2 regions of the Pseudodesulfovibrio sp. zrk46 genome follow, and region 1 is predicted to be linked to the other one. Evidence: predicted binding sites of a transcription regulator. Region 1 holds the regulator's gene; the other holds the start of a gene.
The links. The regulator sigma-54, encoded in region 1, starts transcription at its own class of promoters, with help from an activator protein. The targets are predictions, from matches to a motif close to CTGGCACGGNNNNTGCTT.
Positions count from the first base shown of each region.

Region 2: the regulator sigma-54 is predicted to act here: its motif matches at 13,038-13,055, upstream of HFN16_RS01920 (Flp family type IVb pilin).

Region 1 covers NZ_CP051216.1:3,342,743-3,358,797, reverse strand. The annotation lists gene HFN16_RS15155 (PTS sugar transporter subunit IIB) at 1-209, opposite strand, end outside; gene HFN16_RS15150 (PTS sugar transporter subunit IIA) at 219-656, opposite strand; gene rapZ (RNase adapter RapZ) at 659-1,540, opposite strand; gene HFN16_RS15140 (PTS sugar transporter subunit IIA) at 1,559-2,008, opposite strand; gene raiA (ribosome-associated translation inhibitor RaiA) at 2,012-2,551, opposite strand; gene rpoN (RNA polymerase factor sigma-54) at 2,586-3,992, opposite strand; gene lptB (LPS export ABC transporter ATP-binding protein) at 4,236-4,961, opposite strand; gene HFN16_RS15120 (LptA/OstA family protein) at 4,961-5,809, opposite strand; gene lptC (LPS export ABC transporter periplasmic protein LptC) at 5,828-6,436, opposite strand; gene HFN16_RS15110 (HAD hydrolase family protein) at 6,437-6,964, opposite strand; gene kdsA (3-deoxy-8-phosphooctulonate synthase) at 6,957-7,766, opposite strand; gene HFN16_RS15100 (CTP synthase) at 7,767-9,410, opposite strand; gene HFN16_RS15095 (phosphoribosylformylglycinamidine synthase subunit PurQ) at 9,588-10,403, shown strand; gene HFN16_RS15090 (nucleoside deaminase) at 10,475-10,912, shown strand; gene HFN16_RS15085 (NifB/NifX family molybdenum-iron cluster-binding protein) at 11,045-11,434, shown strand; tRNA gene HFN16_RS15080 (tRNA-Ser) at 11,768-11,863, opposite strand; gene HFN16_RS15075 (response regulator) at 12,101-13,510, shown strand; gene HFN16_RS15065 (ferredoxin) at 15,242-15,421, opposite strand; gene HFN16_RS15060 (HlyD family type I secretion periplasmic adaptor subunit) at 15,535-16,055, opposite strand, start outside.
Region 2 covers NZ_CP051216.1:404,225-420,279, forward strand. The annotation lists gene HFN16_RS01855 (DEAD/DEAH box helicase) at 363-1,589, shown strand; gene HFN16_RS01860 (RNA-binding protein) at 1,716-1,982, shown strand; gene HFN16_RS01865 (RNA-binding protein) at 2,083-2,349, shown strand; gene HFN16_RS01870 (serine/threonine protein kinase) at 2,613-3,560, opposite strand; gene HFN16_RS01875 (universal stress protein) at 3,571-4,062, opposite strand; gene HFN16_RS01880 (serine/threonine protein kinase) at 4,073-5,026, opposite strand; gene HFN16_RS01885 (BON domain-containing protein) at 5,187-5,996, opposite strand; gene HFN16_RS01890 (glycosyltransferase family 39 protein) at 6,201-7,775, opposite strand; gene HFN16_RS18955 (hypothetical protein) at 7,925-8,047, opposite strand; gene HFN16_RS01895 (tetratricopeptide repeat protein) at 8,229-8,765, opposite strand; gene HFN16_RS01900 (TadE/TadG family type IV pilus assembly protein) at 9,170-9,640, opposite strand; gene HFN16_RS01905 (pilus assembly protein TadG-related protein) at 9,650-10,852, opposite strand; gene HFN16_RS01910 (TadE/TadG family type IV pilus assembly protein) at 10,893-11,279, opposite strand; gene HFN16_RS01915 (sigma-54 dependent transcriptional regulator) at 11,531-12,916, shown strand; gene HFN16_RS01920 (Flp family type IVb pilin) at 13,106-13,282, shown strand; gene HFN16_RS01925 (Flp family type IVb pilin) at 13,706-13,885, shown strand; gene HFN16_RS01930 (A24 family peptidase) at 14,037-14,582, shown strand; gene cpaB (Flp pilus assembly protein CpaB) at 14,598-15,422, shown strand; gene HFN16_RS01940 (type II and III secretion system protein family protein) at 15,432-16,055, shown strand, end outside.

The DNA of each region.
Region 1 (16,055 bases):
CTCTCTTCAATTTCATCAGCGAGTTGCTCGATCGAACAAAAAATACAAGAGATGGTTTGAGGGATAGCCAGTGACATGATTTCTTGCTGCAACATATCTGCGGCAAGAGCATCATTTGAAACAATCACAGTTTTGGCGCCTGTGTGCGGAAGCCAAGTTTCTATGATCTGCCCATGAATCAACCTATTGTCGATGCGTACAAGAGTCACGGTAACTCCCTATTTCTTAGCCTTTTTACGCAGCATTGCACCCGCGACCTTTATACCTTGCTGTCCTGCAGATTTAGCTTTATCAGCCAACGCATCAAGATTCATGGAACGATGTTGAAGCGTTGATACCAGCATTGGCAAATTCACACCTGTAATAACTTCTAACTTTTCTGATTTCATAAGAGAAAGGCTCATTGTAGTTGGTGAGCCTCCAAAAAGGTCAGTTAGGGCAACGACGCCCTTTCCACTTTCTACTGATCGAATTGCTTTGCGAATTGCCTCCATAGTCTCATCAACGCCAATATTTACGTCGACTCCTATAGCGATACATTTTTCTTGGGGGCCAAGAACTGTTTCTGCAGCATCCAGTATGGTCTTGGCAAAAGCACCGTGGGTGACAATTACCACCCCGACTTGTTTAGTATTAGTGGTTGGTTTTGCAATCATAATTATCCCAATTCCATGTGTCGGTGTTCAATTGTGACTGCATACCCTTTTTTCTTTAAGGTAGCCAGTACGGACTCAGCCACAGATACAGAACGATGTCGGCCACCAGTACAACCTAACGCTAGTGTTATTCTATAACGCCCTTCATCTGCATAAAGAGGCAACATGTAGCTTATAAAATCCAAAAATTTCGCCTCAAACTCTTCTCCAACATCACTCTTCAAAACATAATTTTGAATAGACTTTTCTAAGCCAGACAATTGACGAAGGTTCTTGTCAAAATAAGGGTTAGGAAGGAATCGAAGGTCAAAGACAAAATCTGCTTCTGTCGGAACACCGTATTTAAACCCAAAAGTAATGATATGCACTCGCATACCACGCCCTAATTCTTCAATCGCTGTCCATTTTGTTTGAATAACTCTTCGCAAGTCATGTACTGAGTAATGTGTAGTATCTAGTACCAACTCGGCATTCTCACGAATTGGCCCGAGCATTTCTCTTTCTTTTGCAAGGGCCTGCTCCAGTCCTAGAGATTGACTTTCAAGAGGATGGAGCCTTCGTGTCGTTGCGTACCGACGAACTAACTCATCCTGCTTTGCCTCCAAAAACAATACCTGTGGCACTATTCCCAGATCAGTAAGGTCTCGTAGAGCATTATGCCAGCCATCCAAAAATTCTAGTTGACGCATATCCATACCCAAAGCCAGGCCACGATATTTAGCATCCTCTTTAAGGATTAACTCAGCGATCTTGGCTGACATTCCCGCAGGAAGTCCATCAATGCAAAAAAAGCCCAGATCCTCAAATACTTTGAGAGCTGTGCTTTTTCCAGAACCGGAAATACCGGTGACTACAACAACGGGAAAGGTATTACTTGGGCTCAAAGAAAGAATCCTTTTGGGCTAAACACCTTGGAGGAGTTTCCAAAGACCTTCAGGACCATCTGCACCGATAAACTCATTACGGAATTCAGAGTCCTTCAATATACGAGAAATTTGCGCTAGAATACGTAGGTGCATTCCAGCAACACTCTCAGGGGCTAGAACAAGGAAAAAAATCGAGCACGGCTTATGATCTAACGCATCGAATTCGACACCAGTCTTGCTTCGCCCCGCGATAACGATAACTTTATCCAAATCCTCTAATTTTCCATGTGGTATTGCGATTCCATCTCCAATACCAGTTGTTCCGAGTTTTTCACGATCAAGAAGGACACGAACCGCTTGGTTCGTGTCCATCTCTGGATATTTTTCACTCAAAGGAGTGATAAGTTCATTTAACACCTCTGCCTTAGTTGCAGAGGTTAATTCGGAAAGGACAAGGTCCTTTTCCAGGTAGTCACCAAGCTTCATAGTCTAGTTTCCGGGGTCGATCAGTCCGAAATCGCCGTTCTTTCGCTTATAGATTACGTTTACACCCTCAGTCTCGGCATTCAAGAAAACGAGGAATTCATTATCAAGCGTATTAAGTTGTTCTGCAGCCTCATCAATAGACATGGGCTTGGCCTCATATGAATCAGTGCCTACAATTGAAGGACCTTCGTCTCCAGTCACATCATCATAAGACAAGAAATTCATTTGAACCTTGCTACCACGGCCTTGACGGCTGCGATTCTTTATCTTCTCACGCATTCTACGAAGCTGAGCCTCGACCTTGTCTAATACCATATCAATGGTCGAGTACATGTCTTCAGAATCTTCATATGCAGATATATGGATGCTGTCCGCGTTAAGGATAACGTCCGCCTTATGACGGAACTTGTCGACCAGCAGGTTCACCTGGAGATCGGCTTCGGTATCGGAAACGAACTTGCCCACCTTTTCAAAACGCTTCTGTGCGTAGTCCTTTAAGTGGTCGGACGGCTCAAAGTTCTTGAAAGTGAAGCTTATGTTCATATGCTACCTCCTGGTTGATTATACGAGAAACTAATTAGAAGTATTGTTTACGCTTTGAAGAAGAGGCGATACCCATGGCGGAACGATACTTGGCGACGGTTCGCCTTGCGATGTTAACATCGAGTTTCTCCTTGAGTATTTCTCCAATTTTTTCATCGCTTAGTGGCTTCTTCGTATCTTCCTCGGCGATCATTTGCTTGATGAGCGCCTTTACGCTTTCCGACCCTACCTGAGAACCGTCATTCAAATCCAGTGCACTATTGAAGAAAAACTTCAATTCATAAATGCCATGCGGCGTTGAAACGTACTTACTGGTAGTAATTCGGCTTACGGTAGACTCATGCATCTCGATGTCCTCAGCTACCTCCTTGAGGATCAAAGGTTTGAGCTTGGTTACACCTTCTTCAAAGAACTCCCGTTGAAAACGGACAATACTCTCAACTACTTTGTACAATGTTCTCTGCCGTTGGTACAGACTTTTCATTAACCATGCGGCAGATCGCATTTTTTCTTGAAAATATTCTTTTTCTTTATCCGCCGCACCCTTCATAGAATCCATGTAGAAGCTGTTCATTTGCAAACGAGGCAAGCCATCTTCATTAAGGATTATGACAAACTCATCTCCGTACTTATAGACAAAAACGTCTGGACTCACATAGTGCGGATCAGTGCTTGAAAAGCTTGTTGCCGGCATAGGATCAAGAGTCTGAAGAAGATCAAGATATTCCTTGAGCTCTTCCATGGAAATCTTAAACTTTCGCGCGAGTGGCTTATAGCGATTCTTTTCCAAGTCTTCGAGATGATCACGAACCAAAGATTCCAAAATTGGATCATCGTATCCAAGCACATCCATCTGAACGAGCAAGCATTCTTGAGGAGTTCGAGCTCCTACGCCAACAGGATCAAGCCGCTGGATACGCTTTACAACATCTTCAATTTCATCTTCGGTAGCCTGAACCATGGACATGATCTCTTCATTGGAAGCCTGAAGATAACCATTATGATCAACGTTTCCGATGACAATTTCACCAATAGCAATGTCACTATCTGTAAAATTCGAAAGCCGCATTTGCCAATTGAGATGCCCTTCCAGTGAAGGCTTTGAGGCAAGCCGTGCTTCAAAGGAAAGTCCTTCTTCTGGAATTTCGGAGTCACGTGCAGAAGCCTGCTTGGAGGTAGACGAAAATTCTCCGAGATAATTTTCCCAATCCGCAGTTCGAACCAATTCCTCTTCTTGTTGGGATTCTGTCAGCTCTTCCTTTTCACGGACTTCAGTCTCAGTTTCAGTTTCGTCTAGAAACGGATTCTCCATGAGCTCTTGCTGAACAGTTTCCAGCAGCTCAAGACGAGATAGCTGCAACAGCTTGATAGCCTGCTGCAACTGAGGCGTCATGACCAGTTGTTGGGAAAGCTTAAGTTGTTGCCTGAGTTCGAGTCCCATATATAAATCCCGGAGGCTGCGAAGGCATCTCTATCGGTTTGAAATCAAATAGTCGGTATTGACGTAACTTTTTTCCACTTCTTAATAATATTATTGCCACAGCAATATGTTAAAATCAAGAACACTCTTGTAACCTGTCGAAACTATTGGGCTAGTTATTATTTCGATGGCACATGAAAAAAGTGTACCAACCTTTAGATGAGGTGTAAATCGAGAAACGCTTATGAGATGTAAAAAAAGGGGTTACAGACTAAAATCTTCGCCCAAATAAATTTGACGGGCACGGCTGTTTTGTACAATCTCCTCTGGATTGCCTTCTAGAATAACTGTTCCTTCATATACAAGGTACGCACGGTCACAGATGTTCAATGTCTCACGCACATTATGGTCTGAAATCAGTATGCCTATGCCCATAGACTTAAGAACTGAAATAATTTCTTGAATGTCAATGACTGCAATTGGGTCAACCCCAGCAAACGGTTCATCAAGCAGAATAAATTGTGGGTCCATAATTAGTGCACGAGCAATCTCCAAACGACGTCGCTCTCCACCTGAGAGAAACATAGCCGCCTGGTCTGCCAACTTCGTAATTCTAAACATTTCCATGAGTTCATTAGCTCGCTCCTTTTGAGCAGCTTTGTTCATGGAAGTCTGTTCAAGTATTATTTCAAGATTTTGGCGAACAGATAGTTTTTTAAAAATGGAGTTTTCCTGTGGCAGGTAACTAACCCCCATTCGTGCTCTTTCATGAAGAGGCTTATCTGTCAGTGGAACTTGATTGAGAACTACTTGACCTGTGTTAGGCTTAACGATGCCTACCAACATGTAAAAGGTAGTAGTTTTACCCGCTCCATTAGGACCGAGTAAGCCCACAACTTCTTGTGGATTAACTTCCAAATTGATGCCGTGTACTACTTCTTTCTGACCATATCTTTTAGAGAGATTGGTGGCTGTAAGTCCTTTAGACATTAAGGCACCTTCACGCCTTCTGGAGTCATGAATACAGCGCGGACACGCTGTCCTTTACCTCCTACAACTTCGCTACGATTTTCGCGAGCGTAGAAATTAATCACCTCACCTGTCAGGCTATTGGGGCCATCTTGAAGCTTGGGATTGTCTTCCATTTTGAGCATCTGGCTTGCCACAAAGTAGGTCAGCTTACCACAAGTCCCCTCAGACTTGCCCTTCTTGGCGCGCACATTGCCCGATGCCACGATTCTCTCAATAGAATCAGCGGAAAATTGCTTTCCTGACTTGGAACCAAGGTAAGCTGAAAGTTTATTAGCCCAAAGCGTCAAGCCACCATGCTCTGCAACAACATTGCCAACAAATGAGACGACTCTTCCGCTTTCGTTGTAAACCATTCTGTCTGAGGAAATTTGAACAGGAGTCCTTGTTGGATCAACTCCCAAACTGCCAGTGTCGGAAGGCGGTGTTGCCGCTACTCCTGCTTTAACTTCCCCTTCCCCATTCGCTTGCTTGGATTCGACTGCTGTGGTTTCGTCCGCAGTTTTTTTAGATGGTTGCTGAGCGACCTTTGCTAAAAACTTAGAGTTGGCATAACCAATAGCGCGTTTTTCATCTCGACTTGCTTCATTTAGATTAAAAACTGCAAACCAACCATTTCTCAAGAAATCAACTTTCACTCGCTGACCGCGAGCCAATGTCACGACATGCTCACCCTTGGGTGTGCGTTGATCACGAACGTTTAGATTTTGCGTCGCTTCGCGAATTTCACCCCAGTCTTCGGCACAAGCCGAGCCAGAGGCTAAGAGAAGGCAAAGGAGAGTTAAAGCAGTGGTATATAAGATCTTCATCGGAGTCATACTCCTTCTCTACTGTTTAAACGGGTTTTTATCCAACCCTTCAGGGGCCAGCAACGCATTAACCCTTCCAGCTGCAACCAGTTCATGAGTGACCAAATTGATCTCGACTGCAGCGGCTTGAAGGGTCATGTCAGGACGTCGCACAATTACGCCCCCTTTGAGATAGACCTTATCGATTGCACCTACGTAGTCAAGATGCTGAGCGATTAATTCCATATCGCCAAATCGTCCGGTCACATTGTCATACAATGTTAGATTGTCATCTTGCTGATCGACTTCGCCTCGGTCAGCCTTAACATAAACTTCTTGCCGATCATCGCCGTAGTATGCCGTCAGTTGTGGCCGTACAACACCAATCAACTTCTTTTCTTGATTATATTTTGCTGATTTTGCAAGCAACTTCCAAGTCATTGCGCCCTGCTTACCTTGAACGAGCTCAATGTCTTCAGCTACGATATCCGCCTCGTTAAGAATCTCCTCACGCGTTTTCTCAGTTTTGATAGAATCCTCACTCCTCTCAACGAGAGGCGACGAAAAGAGAATCTCTTTGACTATAAAGCCAAGAATTATACCCACTGCGAAAATTATTATGAAGGAGAGAGCTGGACGCCCTTTCATCTAATCCGTCCACTGTTTAAGGGCTTCTTCCATTAAGCCTCGGGCTTCAAAGATGAAACCAATAGCTTCACGAACCGCACCTTCGCCGCCGCTACGAGAGGTAATTAACTCCGCAACAGCTTTTACTTCAGGCACCCCGTTGGGGACACTAATTGCCAACCCCGCTGTACGCATTGCTCCCAGATCAATCCAATCATCACCCATGAATGCTGCTTCGGATGGTTCAACGCCTACATTTTCACACATTTCAAGGAAAGGTGGAATCTTATTATGATGCCCGGCATAATAATGCCGAATTCCAAGTTCAGTAATGCGATTTTCTACTGGCTTCTGATTTAGACCTGTTATGACGCCAATTTCAAGGCCAACAGCCTGAGCTAACTTAATACCAAGACCGTCTTGCACATTAAACCGTTTCATGGCGATACCATTAGCGTCATAGTACAGACCACCATTGGTCAGGACGCCGTCGACATCAAGCACAAGAAGTTTTATGTTTTTCGCCAACTCTCTGGCGCGATCATCCATTGTTGATCTCCCAGATAGCCTTCAGTCGGGTCAGTAGTGCCTCGACTTTTTTAAGCGGCTGACTATTTGGACCATCACAGAGGGCATTATCTGGATCGGGATGACATTCCATGAATACACCATTAGCACCGGCAGCCACGGCTGCGGCTGCAAGGACAGGCACGTATTCACGTTGACCGCCGGAAGCTCCGCCCAAGCCACCAGGAATCTGTACAGAATGAGTGGCATCAAAGACAACTGGAACGTCAAAGCTTTGCATCTCAGGGATGGACCGCATGTCAACAACCAAGTTGTTGTAGCCATATGTAGAACCACGCTCGGTCAGCCACACTTGTTCGTTGCCAGATGCACGCACCTTCTCTACAGCATTTTTCATGTCCCAAGGAGCCAAGAATTGACCTTTTTTGATGTTGATAATTTTCCCAGTTTGGGCTGCAGCTACCAACAGATCTGTTTGACGGCAAAGAAAGGCCGGGATTTGAATAACATCTGCGACCTCGGCTACTGTTGCTGCCTGCTCGGGATGATGAATATCTGTCACTATAGGCAGTCCAAAAGCCTCTTTAACCTCGGATAGAATATTAAGTCCACTCTCTAAACCGGGGCCACGAAAACTCGTCACAGATGTTCGGTTCGCTTTATCGAACGAACTTTTGTAAATTAATGGCAATTTCAACTTAGCCGCAACTTCAGCCAAAAATTCGGCTGTTTGCATGGCTGTTTCACGTCCCTCAATGACACACGGTCCGGCCAGAATAAACGGGCCGGACCGAGAATTTTCATATAGGTAGTTGATACTCAACTAATTACCCCTATTGGCCTTATCTTCTTTCGATGCCTTAATGAAGTCCCGGAATAAAGGGTGTGGATCCATAGGACGGGATTTGAATTCTGGATGGAACTGACAACCCAAGAACCACGGATGGTCAGGAATTTCCACAATCTCCATGAGAGATTCATCAGGAGCAGTACCAGAGAAAACCAGACCGTTTTCTTCGCACTGCTGGATGAATTCATTGTTAAATTCAAAACGATGGCGATGACGTTCATCTATGTTGATGGTCTTGTATGCCTCATACGCCTTGGTATCTTTCTTGAGCTTACAAGGATAAGAACCCAAACGCATTGTGCCGCCCTTATCAGAGCCTTCGTCGCGCACTTCAGTCTTTTTAGTGCGGAAATCGTACCACTCTTTCATCAAATAAATGATATTGTGCGGAGTCGTTGTATCAAACTCTTCAGAGTTTGCACCTTCAAGACCGATAACGTTTCGCGCGAACTCAATGCAAGCGCACTGCATACCTAAACAGATACCGAAGAACGGCACCTTGTTTTCACGGGCATATTTGATAGCGAGAATTTTGCCTTCAACACCTCGGGAACCAAAGCCGCCTGGAACCAGAATTCCATCAAGATTTTTGAGCTTTTTCTCGAAGTTCTTAGTGTTGAGCTTCTCAGAATTCACATATTCAAGCTCCACTTTAACCTCATTGGCAATACCACCGTGTACCAGGGCTTCGTGGAGACTCTTGTAAGCTTCGGTCAGGTCGACATATTTGCCGATAATACCGATTTTAACCGTTCCCTTGGGGTTGTACAGGGAGTGCACCAGCTTCTCCCAAGGAGCGAGCTCTGCGTTTTTGGCGGGAAGTCTGAGCTGAATAGCAATCTTCTGATCAACACCCTCCTCGTAGAACTTCAGAGGAACCTCGTAAATTGAGGAAACATCTACGCCGGTAAACACCGCGTCAGAGTCGACGTCACAGAAAAGAGCGATCTTGCGCTTAAGCTCTGCTTCCAACTCTTCTTCTGCCCGACAAATAATAATGTCTGGCTGGATACCCACACTACGAAGCTCCTTGACGGAGTGCTGGGTGGGCTTGGTCTTCAGTTCGCCTGCGGTCTTAATGTACGGCACCAATGTAAGATGAATGTACAGAACATTTTCCTTGCCCAAGTCATTTTTGAGCTGGCGAATGGCTTCCAGAAAAGGCTGACCTTCAATGTCACCAACGGTGCCGCCGATCTCGATGAGAGCGACGTCTTCGCCGTTGGGCAGGTTGATAACCGCTTCCTTGATGGCGTCAGTGATGTGAGGGATAACCTGCACAGTGCCGCCGAGGTAATCACCACGACGTTCCTTTTGGATCACTGAATTATAGATGGAGCCGGAGGTGTAGTTGTTCTGCTGGCTCAGCGCGGTATTCAAGTAACGCTCGTAGTGACCCAGGTCGAGGTCGGTTTCGGCACCATCGTCAGTGACGTAAACCTCACCATGCTGGAAGGGGTTCATGGTGCCGGGATCGACATTGATATACGGGTCGAGTTTCTGAATGGTCGCTTTGAGACCACGGGCTTGAAGGAGTGCGCCAATGGCTGCAGCAGACAAACCTTTGCCCAAGGAGGACAGAACACCACCCGTTATAAAAATGAATTTGGTTTTCATACGAGAGAGAGCCCCTTCGTTATGCTTTTGAATTATAAAAGAATTTCACGGATAAACTCACTTGTTATCCGTGTTGACTGACTAGCGCTGGACAAGTATGTTGCAGCCCAGCAAATCGTTGCTTCGCAAATATTTTGCAGGGTACAGCCACAAAGTCAATAGAGAGAGGAGAAATTCATGGCTCGCGTTAACGCCCTTGTCATTACCGGATACGGTACCAACTGTCACGATGAATCCGCATACGCGCTTAAAACCGCTGGAGCGGACAATACGGATATTGTGTACTTTTCCGACCTTGCCGCAGGGCATGTTACGATGGAGAAGTATAATTACCTCCTTTGTCCTGGCGGATTTCTGGATGGTGACGATCTCGGAGCTGCACAAGCTGCAGCCCTCCGTTGGCGTTGGTCCAGCACCGAAGATGGTAACCCCGTCCTTGATCAGTTGAAAGGATTTTTTGATAACGGTGGTATCATCCTCGGCATTTGCAATGGCTTTCAGCTTTTGTGCAAGCTTGGCCTACTCCCCGCGGTAGGTGGTAAATATTTTGAACGTCAGGTCTCACTTTCCTATAACGATTCAGGTCGCTTCGAAGATCGTTGGGTCACCCTGAAGACCAACCCTAACTCTCCCTGCGTTTTCACCAAGGGGCTTGACTATCTTGAAGTGCCTATTCGTCATGGTGAGGGGAAGATTATTCCTATGGATGATGTCATGCTCAAGGAGATCATAGACAACAATTTATACGCTGTTCAGTACATCGATCCCGAAACCAAGGAGCCAACTCAAGACTACCCCTTCAACCCCAACGGTTCTCCTATGGGCATTGCTGGGCTGACCGATCCCACTGGTCGTATTCTGGGATTGATGCCTCACCCCGAGGCGTATAACCACCCTACCAATCACCCCTCTTGGACGCGTGGCACCAATCCAGACATGCCGCTTGGTTTGGCCATGTTGGAAGCTGGTGTTAAGTACCTAAAAGGTCAATAGGATTACGTAGGTATAATATGCCGTTACCGACGCCTCCTGCCGCGCTCAATGGAAATAGTTGGCGCGCCCTCATGGACGTCGCATTTCAGGAAGCATGCAAGGCCGCACAGATGGGAGAAGCTCCCATCGGCGCGGCCTTGTTCACTGAATCCGGCGATCTCATTGCTAAGGCCCATAACAAGCCTATTGCAACGAAGGACCCTACGGCTCACGCAGAAATTCTATGTCTAAGATATGCAGGAAATAGGTTAGGCAACTATCGTCTTCCTCGAACGATCCTTGCTGTTACCCTTGAGCCTTGCCTGATGTGCACCGGTGCACTTCTGCACGCCCGTATTGGAGGTGTAGTTTTTGGAGCACTAGATCCTCGAGCAGGAGCCATAGTATCAAATCTTGAAGGCTCTGCCCTTCCATTTACAAATCATAAGCTTTGGTATTTAAGTGGTGTAATGGAGAGCGAATGTAGTTCACTTCTGAAGCGTTTTTTTCTTGAGAAAAGAAAGCGTTAATTATTATGTAGTAATTTTTATTGCTTTCTATTTCAGACTATAAAAGTCTGAATAATTACAGTCTCTTTACAAAATTATGAAGGTGATTATTTTGTTTCCTTATCAATATTTGAAACCGACAGGAGATGAAATATGAAAATTGCTCTTCCCACTCGCAATGGACAAATTGATGACCATTTCGGCCATTGTGATCACTACACTATTATGACATTGAATGATGCCAAGGAGATAATTAAGACTGAAGCCATGGACTCACCTGAGGGATGTGGTTGTAAATCTGACATCGCACCAGTTTTGGCCCAGATGGGTGTAAAAGTAATGCTCGCAGGCAACATGGGACAAGGCGCAGTAAACATTCTTACTCAAAATGGCATTGAAGTTATTCGCGGTTGTTCCGGCCCAATTGATAACGTTGCAGCTGGGTGGATTTCTGGACACATAAAGGACAAACTCATAACCTGTGATCACCATGATTGTGACAGTCATGGGCACGATCATAAACATGATTTGAAACCACTATAAATTGAATATCGTATAATATGAAAAGGCCCTCGTGATTTTAATACGGGGGCCTTTTTTATATTTTACAAAGAGAGGTAAGTTTCGTCTTTATCTCGATTTCTTGTGATTCTCGTCCATCACCCTTCATTCTTTCTTAGTAATCGCTAATAACATCCGTTCTAATCACGATTGATTCGCTTTGAAGCAATCCTAGAGAGGTTCTAATCTGTTAAGTGTGGACAGTCTACATGTACGTCAATGAACCACAACCATTACTAAATCGGATATAATGCTTAGTGCACCAATGAAAAATAAAAGGACTACAGGCATTTACCTATAGTCCCAATGTTTTCGTGGCGGAGAGGGTGGGATTCGAACCCACGTGACGGTTACTCACCGCCAACTCGATTTCGAGTCGAGCGCGTTACGGCCGGACTTCGCTACCTCTCCTTTTGGCAAACGCCAATGTGGAAAGGAGATATAAACAGACTCTTCGCAACTGGCAAGCATTTTTAGGCAACCATTGAATTGCTTCTTGCAATTAACTTTAGCGCTATTAGGCAGACCTTTTAGCAACTTCTTACGTATTGCATCAACTCTGACTCCCCCATGACTCCTTGTTATAATTATTCACATAGAAATCAATTGTAGTTGCCAAAAAAATTGTAGAAGAGCTAATATGATCACATGAACACTATTTCATACAACTGTTTAAATAGGCTTTCCAAGCTTGACAAGCCGCCTAGCATATTAGTTGCGGATGATTCTTCTTCTGCCCGATATGTTTTGAATAATTATCTGACAGAAGCAGGCTTCAAAGTCGATATGGCAAAAGATGGCGTGGAAGCATTAGATAAGGCGCTATCTCGCCATCATGATGCGATAATAACTGATATTGATATGCCACATATGGATGGATTTCAGCTTTGTACAAAACTAAGACAAAATGAGAATACAGCTCATATTCCGATCATAGTTCTTTCTACATTAACAACAGATGCACATATTGAACGAGGATTTGCGGTTGGGGCAGATGCCTATCTGTCTAAAGATGGAAAAATGAGCGACAATATAATGCGCATCATTGATCTTCTAGATGCTCACCTTTTTCTTACAGGTAGCCACATTCTTGTTGTAGATGACTCGCCATCAATACGAAATTTCATTCAACAAGGGTTAACTCAGGAAGGTTTTGTCGTAAGTACAGCCGATAATGGCTTTGAGGCATTTGAAATGTTGTATGAATGTAGGCCAGAATTAATTTTAACCGATGTAATGATGCCAAAAATGGATGGCTGTCAGTTATGTAAGGCAATAAAGAAGTCAGAATTTTCCTCAATTCCAGTCGTATTTATGTCAAATGAAAACGACAGACCGCTCATTCGTCAACTACTACGACAAGGCGCAGCATCATATTTAATTAAACCATTCACTGTTAGCCAACTAACCGTAATTATCGAGCAAGTTTTCAATTCCCTTTTTCGCGAAATGCTTGAAGAGCGAGAGCGTTTACAAATCGAAAACAAAACAACTTTATCAGCAATTAGCAGTCTAGTTCAGGCCCTTGAAGCACGTGACAGCAGTACTGCAGGACACTCTTCTCGAGTCGCCGCGATATCAATAGGCATTGGATTAGAAATGGGGTTTACTCAAGATCAATTGAATGGGCTTCACGTCGCAGGGCAATTACACGATTTAGGGAAAATAGGAGTACGAGATAGTGTCTTACTAAAAGAAGGGAAGCTTGAGCCTGACGAATACGAACATATCAAAAGTCATGTCAAAATCGTTGAAGAAATCCTTAAGCCAATCGATCTCCTTAGTGAAATATTAGAGGTTTCTGTCCATCATCATGAACGCTGGGATGGAGGTGGATATCCTTCAAAACTTAAAGGTCATGAAATCCCTCTTGAGGCTTGTATTGTTGCTGTCGCTGATGCGTTCGAGGCTATGACAGCCAAACGGCCCTACCGTGAGCCTATGTCGAAAAAACGAGCTGTTAAGATCCTTTTGGAAGAACGAGGCCGTCAGTTTTGTCCTCAATGTGTGGATGCTTTTCTACGCTGGTTTAAAAAGACAGATGGTATAATTCCTTGACTACTCAACACCACTAACATCATTTGCTTTATAATATTTAGTTTTTTCAATAAGCTCATGGACATAAAGCCGAATCGATGAGATTCATAACTTTACGTCAAGAAGAAGCAAACTCTACCATAATTATGTTTATGTATTTCCCTAGGGTACAACAATTCGATATAAACCGTTCAGAATATCCCTGCGCAATGCATCGAATACAAACAATATGTCATCAGCTACTTGAGAATGTCTAAAAGATAATACGAATACAACTTGTACATGCACGTCTTCGGCTGATTATATTAATCATACAAAACAGATAGAATAAAATGATAAGATTGTTTTCTGTTCTATTAATCATTCTTTTTGCTTTTCTATTCATCCTTGCTTCCTGGTCAAGAAAGACACCGAATAATCTTGGCCTAAGGGATGACCGTTTATCTGATTGTCCTACAAAGGATAACTGTGTTTGCACTCAAGCAAGTATTGAAAGATATAGAGTTGAAACCATACCCAGCAACGACAGTCTGGACGTTGTCATGATGGACTTATCCAACCTTATCGAATCAATGTCTGGAGGAAAAGTTATAGAAATTAATGACAATTACGTGCGTGCAGAATTCACAACCCGCATATTTCGTTTTGTGGATGATTTGGAGTGCTTCTACGATAAGGAGTATGGAGTGATTCACTTACGATCGGCTTCACGAGTTGGTTACTTTGATCTCAATACTAACAGAAATCGTGTAGAAGAACTACGCATTAAGTTCCTTGCAAAGAGAAAGTAACCAATTTACGAAGGCACTTGTTTCTTCCCAAGAATAATCGACACACCACCACGATTTACTATGGTCTAAAACTGACCTGCCTCCAGTTGATGTTCCGGCTTATGTTGGTCTGCACTCTTCCTGCTGAGATTGTCCAGCCTCTAGCCGAATATCCCTAGGAAGAATCGCGCGACTGCCGCCAAGTTTCGATCACGACCTGAGCCTCCTTCAGCGAATAAAATATCTCTCCATCCAATAGTTCATCCCGTAACATCCATCAGTGAAACTTTCGCTGTATCCGTTTTCTCATAAGTTGCCGGGCTCGATGGAAGCAGTATTCACTCCGACGTCTTTAATCCACCTTCTGATCGCTTTCGCTCTGAATTCTGAACCGTTGTCTGACCTGATGAAGTCTGGTTGTCCTCAGCTGACAACAGGTTTACAAGGACAGTCATCACATCCTCGGTCTTCATACTTCTCGCACCAGTTATTCCAAGGCATTCTCGTGACAACTCGTCGATGATGGTCAGTATGTAAAATGCTTTGCCAAAATGTGTGCACCCCATGACGAAGTCATAAGCCCAATCGTCCATACTCGCTGACATAGTATATGATGATGTTGGTCAATGCCTCTTCGTCGTCAGCCACACACCTCTGGTACCGTTGACTGGTCCGAGGTTATCCGATGACCTTGCACGTCCGACGCTCTAACCCATGAATACAGCCTGAACATTATTCACATATTTGCGACGACATTTATGGCCAATTGACGGCAGACATCTGCAACTCGTCCCCTTTAGGCACGACAACGCCGGCTTCATTGCGCTTGAAGATAATCATTTCGGGGGGGCAGTTCATACCTCATTCGACAATCGAGCCAGTTTCATAGCCGATTGGCTATTGTGGCTTGAGGGTATATAGATCTATAAAGAAAAAAGGCCGCATCAAGTGCGGCCTTTTCCCTTGAGCTAACAAATGACTTTTACTTGGAAATTGCTTCCACTGGACAGGTCTCAATGGCTTCATCAACACAATCAGCATCAGAGTCTGCACTAATAACAACTGCCTTTTCACCATCTCCATCCATTTCAAAAACATCCGGGCATATTTCGACGCAAGATTCACAACCAATGCATTCATCCGGATCAATAACAATAGCCATACCAATCCTCCTGATAAAATTATACTTCATCAACTAACAGCAGTTGATTGCAACCATCTATACACCCTGCGTCTTTTCATACGCAACTTATTTCGTCGTCTAAAGCTTGAAAATCATCTTTCTTGAAGGCCATGATAAAGCGTGTCGAAATATGGATAAAGAAGATACTCCATTACCGTTCGCTCTCCGGTCTTAATACCAACTAGTAACCGCATACCAGGATACAGTTGGTATTTTTTACCATCCTTTTCGAAACGATCGCTTTCTGTTTCAACCATCACACGATAATAAGTATCCCCTTCCTGCGTTGTAATAGCATCAGGGCTAATTCGCGTTACTATGCCATCCAAGTTTCCAAACATGCGAGCGTCACCAGTAGCAAGCTTAACTGTAGCTGGTTGGCCAACCTGCACATAGCCAATATCTCCCAAGGCCAAATGAGCCTCAATAACGAGCTTATCTCCTCCAGGCACAATATCAAGCACTGTCATTCCTGGCTGAACAACCTCACCCTCTCCCATTACATAAATTGATTTGACTATTCCATGTGCTGGTGAACGGATAACGGTCCTTTTTAAACTATCTGCGGTTTTTCGTAAGCGTTGAGAAAACTCTAGAAGCTCTCTTTGAGACT
Region 2 (16,055 bases), 1.1 Mb from region 1:
ATTACTCAGGCCATAAAAAATTTAGCAATGACGAATTGGAAACCATAATTTCTTGGAATGATGCCAAAAGGATGACTTTGTCCCTTTTCATATTTATGGCAAAGTATTGAGGTTATGACATTATTTACTATAGTAATACATATTCAAAAAACATCTTTACTTCTTCGTGATAATGATTGATTAATACAGACCTCAGCGTGACTGGACGCACGATTACTTCTTAGCCCCTATTGGGCACCTCACGTTTTGCGTAAGATCTAGATTTACTCCTTCCGTACCAGAGCCTTTCAAATATACCCGGCGAACCCGGGATCGACCGCTGTCACGCTCCGTCGTTTTTTTGCTTTTTTTCCAAGGACTTTATGACCTTTACTTCTTTTTTGCTTGATCGGCGTCTTGACGCCGGTATCAAGTCCTGCGGCTACGAAACTCCCACCCCGATTCAACAAAAAGCCATCCCACTGATTCTTAACGGAAATGACGTTATGGGATTGGCTCAGACTGGCACCGGTAAAACTGCCGCTTTTGCTCTGCCTGTTCTTCAAAAACTGCTTACAAACTCTCCTTCTCAGAAAGGCCCTCGCATCCTCGTCCTGGCCCCCACACGAGAGTTGGCAATGCAGATCAACGAGAGCTTTGTCTCCCTTGCCAAACAGACCCACATACGCAGTAGTATAGTTATCGGCGGTATCGGAATGGGCCCTCAAATAAAGGCTCTCGATACTTCCCATGTCATTGTTGCTTGTCCCGGACGACTCGTCAGGCTCATCAACAAGGGGGTTGTTGACTTCAGAGGCATCGACACGTTGGTGCTTGATGAGGCGGACCGGATGCTCGATATGGGTTTTCTGCCGGATATCAAACGAATCATAGCTCGCCTTCCGGTCAAACGACAAAACCTGTTGTTCTCAGCGACCATGCCCAAATCCATTTTGGCCTTTGCCAATCGCATTCTTGTCGATCCCAAAACGGTTCAGATTAACACAACCTCGCCGGTCTCCAGTGTCAAACACGTCTTCTACAAAACAAGGACTGGCAACAAGGGTGCTTTGTTGGATGATATCATTTCACGCTCAGAACACAAAAGCATGTTGATTTTCACTCGCACCAAGCACAAGGCCAAAAGCCTTTCCCGCAAGCTCGTAAACGACGGGCATGACACAACCTTTCTGCAAGGTAACATGAGTCAAAAGCAACGCGATAAAGCGTTAAATGGTTTTCGTAATGGGCGTTACTCTATCATGGTGGCAACAGATATTGTCGCAAGAGGCATCGACTGTGACCGTATAACCCATGTCATTAATTTTGATATGCCTAACACTGCGGAAACGTATACCCACCGAACAGGGCGCACAGGCAGGGCGGGACGTACCGGCAATGCCATCAGTTTAGTCACTCATGATGACGCAAAGCAGATGCGAGATCTCAAACGAATCATGAATGTCTCTTTTGATCAGCATGTCGCCATTGATCCTGCGAGAGGCAACTGTGTTGATGATAAAAAACAAGCATCTTCACATTCTCCTGCAAAGACATCATGCCCAAAAAGAAGACGAAATCACAAGCAGTCTAATAGAGTTGCGGCCTAGTTCCTAGGCTATCAATCCTGCTCTTTCAGCATACAACGGGTTCATTTTTTGACTCGCAACACTCTACTATTACGCTTTATCTGCTTTGTCAGACAATCGTAACACCAAAACAACATAGGAGAAATTATGTCCAAGAATATATATGTCGGTAATATGGCATGGTCCACCACTGAAGCGGATATCCGCACTGCTTTTGAAGCATACGGAGAAGTCTCTTCTGTCAAATTGATCGAAGACCGTGAAACTGGCCGCCCCAGAGGCTTTGGCTTTGTTGAGATGAACAATGACACAGATGCCATGTCCGCCATTGATGCGTTGAACGGCAACAATTTTGATGGTCGTGCCCTCACGGTCAATGAGGCCAAACCTCGTGTTGAGCGTCCTCGCTGGTAATCTATAGGCCATAAACGGTCATACAAAACACACTATTCATTTATGACGTTCGCCCGATCAATCGGGAGGAAGTCACCATTAAGAGAACACAGGAGAAATTATGTCCAAGAATATTTATGTCGGCAATATGGCATGGTCCACCACTGAAGCGGATATCCGCACTGCTTTTGAAGCATACGGAGAAGTCTCTTCCGTCAAATTGATCGAAGACCGTGAAACAGGCCGTCCCAGAGGCTTCGGCTTTGTTGAGATGGACAATGACGCAGATGCCATGTCCGCCATTGACGCGTTGAACGGCAACAATCTTGATGGCCGCGACCTCAAGGTCAACGAGGCCAAACCTCGTGTTGAGCGCCCCCGCTGGTAGGTCTCAGTTTTAAGTCTTAATAGGCATTCAGCGCCCGCCCTCTTTTTGGAAGGCGGGTGCTTTTTATTGACCTTTGCAACCTTTCTTTAACCCGCCACAGACACAGGCATCTATAATACCGTCCTTTGACAATTTCACTCGATTAAAAACATGATCAGGTAGTCACACGAAGAGTATGGCTATTCTTAAGGCCCTCGCCTTTGAGCTCGTCAAGAGTCGAAATCATCGGACAATGGAGCCAAAGGAGACCTCCTCTTCTGCCTTCACATCTCTGCAGCAGCCCTCAAATCATCCAGAAACTCAGGTACGGAATCGTAGCAAACTTCGGCCCCGTAGGAGAAATGGAGCAACACATTGTTAAGCCTGTCCGGGATGTAGGGGAACAGCTTCTTGAGATTCATGATCTCGCTCCGATGCACACAGGAATAGTCAGCGGGAACGAGATTGACCGGATTGAAATTCACGCCGAGATCACCGAGGGTTTGCGGTGAATAGAGCCACTTGCCAGTGATACAGAGCAGAATGCGGCCCAACCCGAAAAGATCAAGGGCGAACGGGTTGGCTTGCGCCTCATAGGCGTAGTCAAAATCAATCCAGCGATAGGCTCCGGTGGAATACTCGCGCATCAGATGATCAAGGCTGATGTCGCCATGCAATTCATCGTGATCGTGAAGATGGGCAATAGCTCCGCATGCCTTGATGAACCTGTCGAGAATTTGCGGGTAGAATTCATGGAAATATGTCTCGTGATCCGCCTTGATATTCGCCACCACATAGTCGATACGCTTGCCCTGAATAATGTCGATCACACGGATACGATTCCCTGCATCGTCATGAACGGTGCGCCCCTGCATGAAACGGGAGTCACCCCGAACTAGGTCGAGCATGCGAGCTTCCTTGCGGGGGCTACGATAACACTTTACTTTTACGACCCCCCACTTGAGATGGAAGCTTTCGTGAAAAACGAGCTTGAGCAGTTTGGCTTCCCCGGTCTCCAGCTCCATGGCCTTCTTCACCCAGAACTTGGTGTCCTTGTAGGCCAAACCACGCTCCACGGCATCGCGATGAACCAGATAGTGCCGCCCTTCCACGGCGATGACATCGCCGGGACCAATGGACATGAACTCCGTGGTGTCGGAGTACACGCTACCACCGGGCCGGACGTTCACATCCGGCTGGTACCGCTCGACCAGCTCGCGAACCGTCAGCATGCATCCTCCTTTAAGAGACTACCCAAACAGTGCAGTCCTTGGCGGAGTGGACGATCTTATTGGAGACCGAACCAAACAGAAACTCTTCGGCCTTGGCAACGCCGCGTCGTCCGATCACGACAGTTCCGTAGCCACCCTGCTTCTGGGCATCCAGAATTTCATGAGCCACGCCCGTACCTCGACTGCAAACAGGGGCGGTCTCACTGAACGGCGAGAAACAACTGGTGACATACTTCTCGGTTACCATGGCCCCAGGTACGCCCATCTCGACCAACCGTTCACGAGCCTTGCCCAGAAACTCCTTCAACACGTTGCGAGTGGTCTCGCACCCTTCCTTCCAACTTTCCTCGTCAGGAAAGATATCTCGGTGCGGCAACCGTTCTATGCAAAGGAGACGGACCTCGAAACCATCACTGTTGCCCGCTATGCTACCGACATATTCCACGGCGCGCATGGCGTTCTCGCTCGCATCCACGGCCAGCAGAATCTTCTTGAAATTCATGCCACCCTCCTTATTGCTTGGGCAGATAATCCAGGCACGGACGAAGATCGTCCAAAAACTCTTCTACTGATTCATAAAACACCTCGGCCCCGGCGGCGAAGTGCATAAGTACATTATTGAGCGGCTTGGGGATGTACGGGAATATACGACGCAGGTTCACCAGCCGATTCTTGAAAATAAGGGAGAAATCATCCGGCACGATGTTTTCCACGCCTTCCATGCCATCGAACTGCCCCGGCGTATAAATCTGCTTGCCCACCACGAACAACAACGCATTGCCCAACCCGAAAAGGTCAAGGGCAAACGGGTTGGCCGTGGCTTCATAGGCATAATCGAAATCGATCCAGCGAGCCTGCCCGGTGGTGCTTTCCACCCAGAGGTGATCACGCCGAACATCGCCGTGCCGCTCGTTGTTCTTATGCAGGAAATCAATGGCCTCGCAGCCGGTAATGAACATCTCCATGGTGGAGCGAAGATTGTCTTCGAAGTACTCTAGGTGGTTGCCCGGCAAGTTATCGATGGCAACATCCAATCGCCTGCCGCGGATGATTTCCAAAACGCGCACCAGATTTCCGACTTCATCTTCCAGAGAGAAGCCGTGCATGAACCGCGGATCGTCGCGCACTAGATCAAGGATACGCGCTTCCTTACGCTCACTGCGGAAGCTGCGGACCGTCAACGGTCCTATCTGTTGAGTAAATTCCTCGTGGAACACGAGCTTGAGGATGACGCCTTCTCCGGTCTCGAGACACTTGCACCGTTTGACCCAGAACTTGAAGTCTTCAAGACCGAACCGCCGCTCCGCTTCATCGCGCAGCACCATGTAATGCTTATCGCCCAGGCGGATCACGTCGCCGTATCCGATGGACGAGAATTCGGTGGTGTCCGTATACAGTCGTCTCACCCGCTGAAGCGGAAAATTGGGGAGATGATAACGAACAAGATCTCTCAGGTCGGTACTCATGAGATTCCCCCTTATAGATACTATATAACACCGCTCCAATACCGGGGGTAGTATTTTCGGGAGAATGGACAGCGTCTCCAAAAAAACAAAGCCGCCCACGGGGAGGAGTGGGCGGCTAAAGGAAGGGTTGCGGACTGGTGCAACCCTGTGTGCAAACTATCTACAGACCGGAGACACGGCCATTGACGACCAGCGGTGGCGACGGAGACGAATCAGCGACAGCCTTTGGCTTCTCTGCCTTCTCGGCAGGAGTGATGCGCTTGGGAATCTTCTTTTTCGCTCTCTTGGGCTTGGTGTCAGCCTTTGAAGGCTCCAGCTTGGCTGTCATGATGCGCGGTTCCGGCCCGGCATTCTCCTGATGATAGAGATAGGAGATGACACGGCCATCTCCCACACTCTCCAAGGCATGGGCCATGATCTTGTCGCGCTCAGCCTTGTCCGAGATGACACCCAGCAGGATGATGTCACCCTGAACAACCTCGACATCAATAGGCGAACTGGTGACTTCAAAGTCCGCCATGAGTTGAGCCTTGAGTTCCGTGGCCATGGCCTGCTCGGAAAGAAAATCGGAAGTAGGTTGATCTTCTTTGAGATAAAGCAAGCTGACGATGCCGCACTTGTCCTTCACCTTGTCAGCGCACTCGTAAATCTTGCGGAGTTGCTCCTGCGAGTCATACTCGCCCACGAGATAGAGCTTGCCAAAATAGGCATAGGCGATGACCTGACGAGCTCGGATTTCCTTATGCTTGTAAAACTCTGCCTGAGCATGGCCTGCTATGATGGCGTCGAGCATCTGTTGCTCGGTGGACCGTTCGTCCACGGCAGTTTCGTACGCGGTCTGTCCGTTACCGATAACCGACGAAAAATAGGAAGGGGCACCAGGAATCAAACCGATACCAAAGGGAACGGCAGCGCATCCAGGTAGCAGAAAGAATGTCAGTAGAATTAATATCGTTCGTATTCGTTGCATAATCATTATAGCCGTCCTCTCTGGATTCGGCTCCACCCGACCATAAACAGCAAGAACCCTGCCATTGAGCAGGTGCAACGAGAAAAGCAGTGACAGCAACACATTGCCATCACTGCCTTTTATTAGCATCTATTTTTAATAGATTTTTATCGAACTCAGAATCGGTTTAATCCACGATTAATGGTCTTTCGATTTTCAATGTAGTTAGAAGCGGTCGGAATTGTTTCTGGGCCAGAAGCCGTTGAACCCCTTGCAGACGTAGAGAGTAAACTCGCGCATGGGTTGCCCATTCGACATCGAGTGGATGTAGACTTCCTTCTCAACGGAATCGAACATCTTGGTAATTTTCGGGCTGATGCCTTCAGTACGGTGATGCTCACGAACAAAAATAGCATCCTGCCCCACTTCCGGACCAGGCCAGATGTCATACTGGTTCATACGGCGATCGCCGATCCATGCACAAAATGTCAGAGGCTGCCCCGGCGTATAGAATGCAAGCTCGGAAGTAATGTCGTACTTGTCGCTAACCACGAAGACATTATCTGGATTGTCAAAAGCAGCCTGCTTCAAATCGGCAACCTGCTGGCCCAGACTGTCCCACCCTTTGAGGCGGTTGGTCATGTTGATCTCTGCCGGGATGGGCAGGATGGGTGTCACGTAAATCATCAGGGTCAGGCCCGCAGCAATACCAGCCAGCAAAACTTTTCCACGAGTCTTGCGGCGGGGATTCTCCCACCACGCTTTCAAGCCCATGCCACCGAGAATGGCTCCTGCCATGAAGGCGGCAGCGGTCCAGTTGGCCTCGGTATGCGACTTGAGAGACCAGAACGTGATGATAGCCCACAGGGGCAGGAAGAACAGGAGCGCTTGAAGTGTATGCCGGTACTTGCAATCAAAGGAGCCAATGGGACCGACAATGCCCTTCTTGATGGCGCGCCAGGTGGCTACGGCGATTGCCACGGCCCACCATGGAGCCATCAGGCCTATCTGTGCGCCGAACATCTCGAAGAAGGGGCCGATGCGAATTTCAAAGGGCTTGGGCTTGCCTGCAGCCTGTCCGGCCACGTGCTTGAAGCCCACCCAATCGTTCTGCATATTCCACAAAATGATGGGCAGCATGCCCACCACGGTGCCAACCAGCGAAGCCAGCGCAAACCGGCGCCAGAAACGGGCCGGAAGCTGACCACGCAGATGCAGAATGGCGGCGTAGATCACGCCAAGGCCTACAAAGGCAAGCATCATATACTTGCCGAGGATACCGATAGCCACACAGATGCCGAGAATCACGAACGGCAGATTGCCCGGCGTATAGTCAGGCTTGTTGCGCGTCGCGGCAGACAAGGCAAAGAAGGCCACGGTCCAGCACAGAAGGAGCGGATTATCCGTGGTAGCAAGGATACCAAGTCCATTGAGCAGTATCATGGTCGCAGACACGAACAGGGCATAGAGGGCCAGCCTGTATTCGCGCCACACGCGGGAAATACCAATATACAATGCCGCCTGAATGCCGGTCATGCCGATGATCGAGCCAAACCGTACGCCCAGTTCCGTGGAACCAAAGACCTTGCACCAGAGGCTGATGACCCAGGCGATGAGCGGTCCCTTGGAATAGTAGGAAAGTTGTGGGCGGCGAATCCAGTCCCAGTATTGAGCTTCGTCCTGAACGAGGTTCAGTTGGCCGGACGCCACAAACCAGTAGCGCACAACAAACGACACCGCGATGATCATGAAGGCGATCACGTCCAGTCGAAACGAGTATGTATCGTTGGGTTTCGTCATGTTGCGTGTCAGGTATATTATATATGGGTGGCTTGGCAAGTGCAGCCCTGTGCCGCCCCGCTCCAGTCTCGCCTCCTCAGCACTTCTCAATAAAAAGAGGCAGACCCCGTTGCCAGGGCCTGCCTCTTTATCGATCGGTAGATGAGTTATTACTTCTTTTCGTCCTTGCTATCACTCTTTTCGTCCTTGCTCTCGGAGTAATTTTCATCCCACAGCCCACAGCTGTCAGAAATACAGGAGAGACACGGTCCGGGATAATCCATGTTAGGCATAAGCGCCTCCGCTTTTGGTGTATAATGATGGGCGGCCTCGTTGTATGGCCGCCTGTAATTTCAAATTCGATATTTAAATAATAACGATTATCAATATCATTGCAAGTCTTATTTGTCTTTTGCGCAAAAAAAAGGCCCGGCAAATGCCAGGCCTGTGCAATTTCATTCTTAATTCAGACAGTTAGCTATACTTTTTACAGTATCGCAAGAATTTCTGCGCTTCCATGAACTCAGGATTGATATTCAGAGCTTCCTGCAGGCTCTCGATACATTCCTTGTTCAGCCCCTTCTCGAAGTAGACACGGGCCATATTGAAGTAGACGTTCTCGTCGTCACGGACGATTTCCAACGACTTCTCATAGTAGCGAATAGACTCGTCGTAATGGCCGTTCTTGCGCAGGCTAATACCGAATGAGTTAAACTTCTGGCGGTATTCGTAAGTAAATGCCTCAGACAATCCCAACAAGGTATTCAGCACCTTTTTGAGCTTGTTGAATTCCTTGGTCTCGGAATAGACCTCGCCCAGACCGTAGTTGGCGTCGATGTTCTTTTCATCGATCATCAAGGCCTTGATGAACTGACTCTCCGCCTCTTCCATCTTTCCTTGCTCAAAGGCTTTTTCGCCTTCGTCTATCTTGCGGGCAAGGGTCTCCAGCGCAGGCACAGTATGCACCCGATAGTAACTTGGCTCGGGCGTGTACTGTTTGAGAAAATCCATCTGATTCAAAACGGTGCGAACTCCGGATGGGACATGATGAGCATTGAGAGGCTGAACTTCAAAGTCATCAGTGGATAACTGACGGGCATACCAGTACGTGACGTTTGCGTGTGTCCCCGATGTCGTTCCAGCACCAATTTCCGATTCTATAAATAGCGAATATACGCCTAATATCTGTGGATATTTACTCAAAACAGAGCTCCGATGCTTTTTTATTTCGAGCCGTTAGCCATCTCTACACAGGCGTACGGCGCAGCTTTTTTTATATCGCACAGATGTTGTAAAATCAATAATTCTTATCAAGTCATACATATCCTTCCGTAAAACAATAAAAACCCCTGACGGGGCTTTCATTGGGGTAGGAAGATAAGGGGCGAACAACCGCTAGGCCTAGCGGAAAAATCTTAATTATCGCAGGGCTTCCATGGCTCGTTTAGCTTTCTGTCCTGCCCATGCAACGAAACAGTCGTGGGCAGAATGGAACTGACGATCGGGGTAAACGGCTCATAATTGTAGACCACGGCAACCTGAACCAACCCACAGGGATCGCCAGCGCTGCCGACTGCACCTGCGCCGCTAGCCGCAGGAGTCGGCCATGAGGAGATGACGATCTCCTTGGAACCGTTGTCCAGATCAGCCAACCAGTCCGCAGCGATCTGATTTATCTGAGAGATGCGTGTGCCCTCTTCTTCGCCTACGCCGGTGGCAGCAAATCGGGTTGCCACCTGAGCGGCCTTCTGCACGGCGAGCCAGGAATAGAACATGTTACCGAACTCCACCAGGCCGAAGACCAGTGTCACGACGAACGGCAGGACCATGGCAAATTCCATGGAGGTGATGCCCTGCCGGGCTATGCGCTGCTTCTGATTCTTCATGGTGTCCTCCTAGTTCAGCAGGCGCCAGCCGAGCTGCTTGCCAATTTCCTTGAATACTTCGGGGATATCGTAGACTGAGGGGGCATTGAAGTAATGATCGTCAGTGCCTTCCTTGCTGGAAGCGATCTGCTTCATCAAATTGATATCCGTACTGTCCGAGGAGCCGAAGCGGATGGCGAAGATCTCAACGCCGGCATCCTTGGCCAGTTGAGCCTCTTCGAGCATCTCCGTATTGAGCACGCCGCCGTTTTCACAGTGGGAGGTGTCGTCGCCCATACGGAAGTAGGCGTTGGTCCAGTAGTTGTTGGGACGATAGTATGCACGGTAGGAACCACCGCATTCTCCGTCTTCGGTGTCACCGTCGGTCAACACGATCATAATCTTGCGGTAGTCATCCTTGTCACCGCCCTCGGTGTAAGGTGCGTCCTGCGTCAGGACATGACGCCCCCACTTGATGCCCTCGGGGATCACCGTGCCGGAAGAGTTACCGGTGGCAGTCTGTTCGTTAATGGCATCGATAACCGCATCCTTGTCCTTGGACAAAGGCATGATCTCGGGGATATTGGAACAAGTGTCCATGGCTATGCGCCTGCGATAGTCATAAGGAAGTGCGTAATACTCATCCATGAAATCTTCATGCAGGCCGGTCTCGTTGAGGGAGCCGTCCGCATTGCGGCAACCGCCGGGCAAACCGTCCACACCATCGCCTACGCGGACCTTGCCGCGGAAAGGCACTACCCCGACTTTGGTATCAGGATCAGCACCATCAGGCATGAGCAGTTCCGTCAATTCAACCGAGGCCTCCTTGACCATATTGATGGGTGTCCCCTTCATGGAACCAGAGTTGTCCACAACGAACACCACTTCGAGCTTATTGAAACCTGCTGCTGCGTGGGCATACACCCAAGGGTCCATCAAATCGAAAATCTGCATGAGCAACAACTCGACTCTGTACTTGGCTTTGACCACCACACTGCGCACCTCGGTTCCCGGAGTCACGGATTCGACTTCGGCACCGCTCAGGTTGCGCTCCACCATATCGTTGACGGCGGCGGCGACAATCCCTTTGTCGATGTCAGGATCATAAGGAAGTTGAAGGCTGCCCGCGAGCGCACCAGCGTCCACGGCGGCCTGAAGGCGGGTGTGGGCCATATACATATTACCCATATCAAGTGCGAGACCAGCCACGCCCAGCATGACCGGAATTAACATGGCAACAAAGGCGCTGGCAGTTCCCCTGCGAGAAATGCTGCTACGGGAGCGGCATGACAGTCTGCGCCACCATTGGGAAGGACTTGTCGCCAGTAAGCAATTCAAAGGCGTCTTCGCCGAACGGTACGTAAGCATAGGAAACCTCGACAGTCACAGTATTGGTGCCGGCGTCCGTGGTCACGGACGTGGTCAGGAAATTGGTATCCAGCTCGGACACCACGGATTCCACCAGGGCCTGAATGTCGGAAGAACCGCCATCCATCAGGGCCAGACGCGCGCCTTCACGGCTCGCTTCCGTCAGACTGGAATAGGCATGCATGGCATTACCCCCTTCCACAAGCAGAAGCAGAATCATCACCATGGCCGGAAGCATGATGGCAAATTCGACTGCCGCTATCCCTCTCCGTGATGTCTCTCTCTTTCTCATTGCACACCTCTCGCACTTGCTGCTGAACACATGTTTGATTTGCAATTTATAACAGCAACAGATGTGCCAGAGAAACTCACCGACTACACAAAATGATCACTAATACCTTGATTTTGAATCATAATTTTTTTTGTGACCAAAACATTCTTTCGAACGTATAAGTTGAGTGAGAGCATAGTTATCTATTTTTTGTAGATTTTCTGAAGCTATGAGTGTATAGTAAGAACAAATGAACAATGGTGAGGAATGACGTGGCAGAACGAATCCTGATAGTCGACGACGATCGCGCCTTTCAAGGCATGCTGGTCGAAGCCCTGACAGACAAGGGCTATGAAGTCGACACTGCATCCACTGCCGAGGACGGCATCAAAAAGGCCGGAGCCAAGAGCTTCGACCTGATTCTGCACGACATCAAACTGCCCGGCATGTCCGGCCTGGACGCCCTGCCCCATCTGGCAGAGGCCGCGCCCGGCGTGGATGTCATCGTCATGACCGGGTACGCCTCCAAGGATTCCGGCGTTGTCGCCATGCAACGCGGCGCCTATGACTACTTTACCAAGCCGTTTTCCCTGAGTGAGATGGAAGTCGTTGTCCGCCGTGCCTTGGAAAAGCGACAGATGCAGACCGAGCTGGCCGAGCTCAAGAAGCGCGGCGGCGGAAGTCCGCTCAACGACATCATCGGCCAGTCCGCCCCCATGCTGGCGGTCAAGGAACGCATTGCCCGCGTGGCCGAGCTCAATGCCGATGTCCTGATCATGGGTGAAACCGGTACTGGTAAGGAGCTGGTCTCCGACACCATTCACGCGTTGAGCCCTCGCGCCAAGGGGCCCTTCATCAAGCTCAACTGCGCCGCCATCCCGGAAAACCTCATCGAAAGTGAACTCTTTGGTCATGAAAAGGGCGCATTCACTGGCGCCAATGCAGCCAAGCAGGGTAAGTTCGAACTGGCCAAGGGCGGCACTATATTACTTGATGAATTGGGTGAGATGCCCATTCACCTGCAGCCCAAGCTGCTACGCGCAGTCGAGCAGAAGCAGGCAGAACGTCTGGGCGGCACCAAGCCCATCAAGTACGATGTGCGCATCATCGCCGCCACCAACCGCGACCTTGAAGAGCGCGTGCAGGACGGCAAGTTCCGCAGCGATCTATACTATAGACTTAATGTGGCGACCCTGATCCTGCCGCCCCTGCGCGACCGCAAGTCCGACCTGCCCGAGCTGTCGGAGTTCTTCCTTGATCGCGCCAACAGACGGCTCGGCACCGATATTTCGGCCATTTCCACCGAGGCCATGGAGATATTCTTCAACTACGACTGGCCGGGCAATGTGCGCCAGTTCGCCAATGCCGTGGAACGCGCGGCCATCTTCTGCACCTCCTCGGTCATCACTCCTGCGGAAGTGGATCAGGCATTCTCCAACAAGCAGCCAGAGGCCGAGCAGACCGCGACAGCCCTGCCGGAATCAGACCTCCCACTCAAGCAGGCCTTGATCCAATATGAGCGATATCTCATTGAGAACGCCCTGCGCAGAGCCAAGGGACGCCAGACGTCCGCAGCCGAATCCCTCGGAATTTCGGCCAAGAATCTGTGGAACAAGCTCCAAAAGCATGAGATAGAGCCTGCCCAGTTCAAACTCTGATCCATTTCTCCACTAATTATAGACTTCACCTTGATATTGTGTGGATTGCACAATCGTCATATTTCACACAATAGACCTTTTTTATTAGACAAAATATCCTTCCATCGCCTTTACAAAGCTACTGGCACGAGTGTTGCCTGTAATGTGCAAGACAGTGACACCGTGCTTGCATATTAAAGGAGATGGACCATGAAACACCCGATTCACCGCCTGATACGCGACCAGGATGGCGCCACCGCGCTTGAATACGGCCTGCTCGCCACCCTGATTGCCGCCGTTATCGCCACAGCCGTAGGCGCCATCGGCACCAGCATCAGAGATCTATTCAATACGCTTTCCACTGCCATGAATGCGGCGACGAGCTGATAACAAGCTGATTATTTGATCTATTTTACTAAGGCCTGCACCCTTTTCTGAGGTTGCAGGCCTTCTTCTTTTCAACGCTAAACTTCAGCCACCACAGACCACCAACACGAAATCCATTATTTATAGAGTCTTTTAAGGTACTGTTTTTAAACAATTTATCGACATCGCCAAACAGGACACCACTCAAACAAACTCTACAAATAATAGATTTATCGTAATTTCAAACAGGCGTAACAAATTCGCACCACTGCCTATTATTTTTTTTCACCAATTTTAACAAGTATTTACAAATAAAACAACGCGCCTATTTTTTCGCTGGCACACGGGTTGCTTTATGGGAAGCGTGGCTGGTGCAACAGAACGCGAAACAAATTTCTAAACCCAAATAGCTCCAAACGGAGCAAACTAATGAGGAGAAAAACTATGACTATCATGAACCTTATCCGTAACGAAGAAGGCGCAACTGCACTCGAATACGGCCTGCTCGCCGCCCTGATCGCTGGCGTTATCGCCGCAGCCGTTACCGCCCTCGGTACTTCCGTACAGGGCACCTTTGAAACCATTTCTTCCAAGATGTCCGCCGCCACCAGCACCGGTTCCTAAACCGACGCGGCAAATTAGGTAAATCCGTTTAACGGAAGCAGCCAGAGCAGCCGGACCGGGGCTTGCGGGAAAGCAGCCCGCTCGTCCCGGTCCTGTCATCCGAAGGGAAAGCGGATGGCGCATCAAACCTGGCACATGATTCGGGGGAACCATGGATATTCTTATCACTATCGTGCTGGCAGCAGCGCTGACCATCGCAACCATCACCGACCTCAGAAGTCAGCGGATATATAACTGGCTGACCTTCCCGCTCATCCTCTCCGGATTGATCGTTCACACGGTCACCGGCGGGCTTGACGGTCTTATGTTGAGCGGTGGCGGCTTTGGTCTGGGCCTCGGCCTGATGGTGGTACCCTTCTTTATGGGCGCCATGGGTGCGGGAGACGTCAAGCTCATGGCCGGCATCGGCGCATGGCTCGGCACAGACGCAACATTCATCGCCTTCCTGGCCACCTGCTTCGCAGGCGGCGTGTACGCACTCCTGGTTATGTTCAGGAACGTGGACTACATGAAGGCCGTCTTCTCCAACATCTGGAATTCCTTCCTGCACATCCTGGTCACCCATAAGTTCGAGTACGCCCCGCTGGCCGAAGCGCAGTCCCTGCCTCGGCTCTGTTACGGCGTCGCCATAGCCGTCGGCACAGTCGCGACCATGGCTCTGAACTTTACCCAGACCGGTTCGGTCTTCATCCGATAAGCAGGGAGGGAAGCCATGAGTAAGTCCACCCGCGCACTCATTCAGATAGCACTGGCGCTTATGCTGGCCATGGCCGCTGGAGTCCTCATCTTCATGTGGACCAGCAAGGTCACCAAGCAGCCTACGCAGATTGCCGCCAAGGTCGAGACCGTTAACGTGGTCGTGGCCAAGGTCGTCCTGCGCCGCGGCGTCAAGCTCACTCCCGAGATGCTGGACATCAAGGGTTTCACTCCTGACTCCCGTCCCGGCGGCGCTTTCGGTTCCGTAGAAGAAGTTGTCGGCCGCGTGCTCAACATGGACGTCGGCATCAACGACGCCGTCACCGCGTCCAAGCTGGCAGACCCGTCCGTCATGGGCGGCGGTGTTTCCGCCCTCATCGAACCGGGCAAGCGCGCCATGTCGGTCAAGGGTAATGAAGTAATGGGTCTGGCCGGATTCGTTCGCCCCGGCGACCGTGTGGACGTCATCGTCTCCATGACCATGGGACAGTATGACAACCCCGTCACCAAGCTGGTGCTGGAACGCGTCAAGGTGCTGGCCACCGGAACCGAACTCTCCCCGCCCGACGCTGAAGGCAAGACCGCATCTGTTGACGTGTACACCCTGGAGCTGACTCCCAAGGAAAGTGAACGCCTCGCCCTCGCCGCCACCCACGGTACCCTGAATTTCGCACTGCGCAATGAGCAGGACGACGCCAAGGTCCTGACCACCGGTGCCACCAAGAAGAAGACGATCGCAGCACTCCGTCCCAAGGCCAAGCCCCGTCCCAAGCAGCTCAAGCGCAACATAGTCAAGGTCGAAGTCATCACCGGTGGCGACAGCAAGACCTTGAAGTTTTAGGAGGCGGCCATGTCCAGAGTATTCCACACCATAAATATCTTCATCCTCACCGCCATGCTGGTGGGCCTGATCAACGGCCTCGCTCATGCCGACGTGGAGATCATGAACTCCGAGGCTCCGGGTGTCATCCGCATCGTGCTGGACAAGTCCACCATCCTCAATACGGATCGTCCCATTTCCCGCGTCTCTTTGGCGCAGCCCGGCGCAGCCTCCATCGTGGTGCTGTCTCCCACCCAAATTTATATTACCGGCCAGGAACTCGGTACTACCACCCTGACCCTGTGGCAGGGCAAGAATGTCTCCGCAGTATATGATTTGGTCATCACCCCGGACGTTACCCGCCTCAAGAGAATGATCCACGAGATCCTGCCCGAGGAAAAGGGCATCCAGGTGCTCTCCTCCGGCGAATCCATCACCCTGTCCGGCACCGTGACCAACACCGGCAACCTGACCAGCGTCCTGTCGCTGGCCGAAGCAGAAGCACCGGAAAAGGTCGTTAACCTCCTGCGAGTGGGCGGCGTCCAGCAGGTAATGCTCGAAGTCCGCGTGGCCGAGATGAGCCGCACCGCCATGAAGCGCATGGGCGTCAACCTCGCAGCCACCTTCTCCAACTTCACCATGTACTCCTTCCTG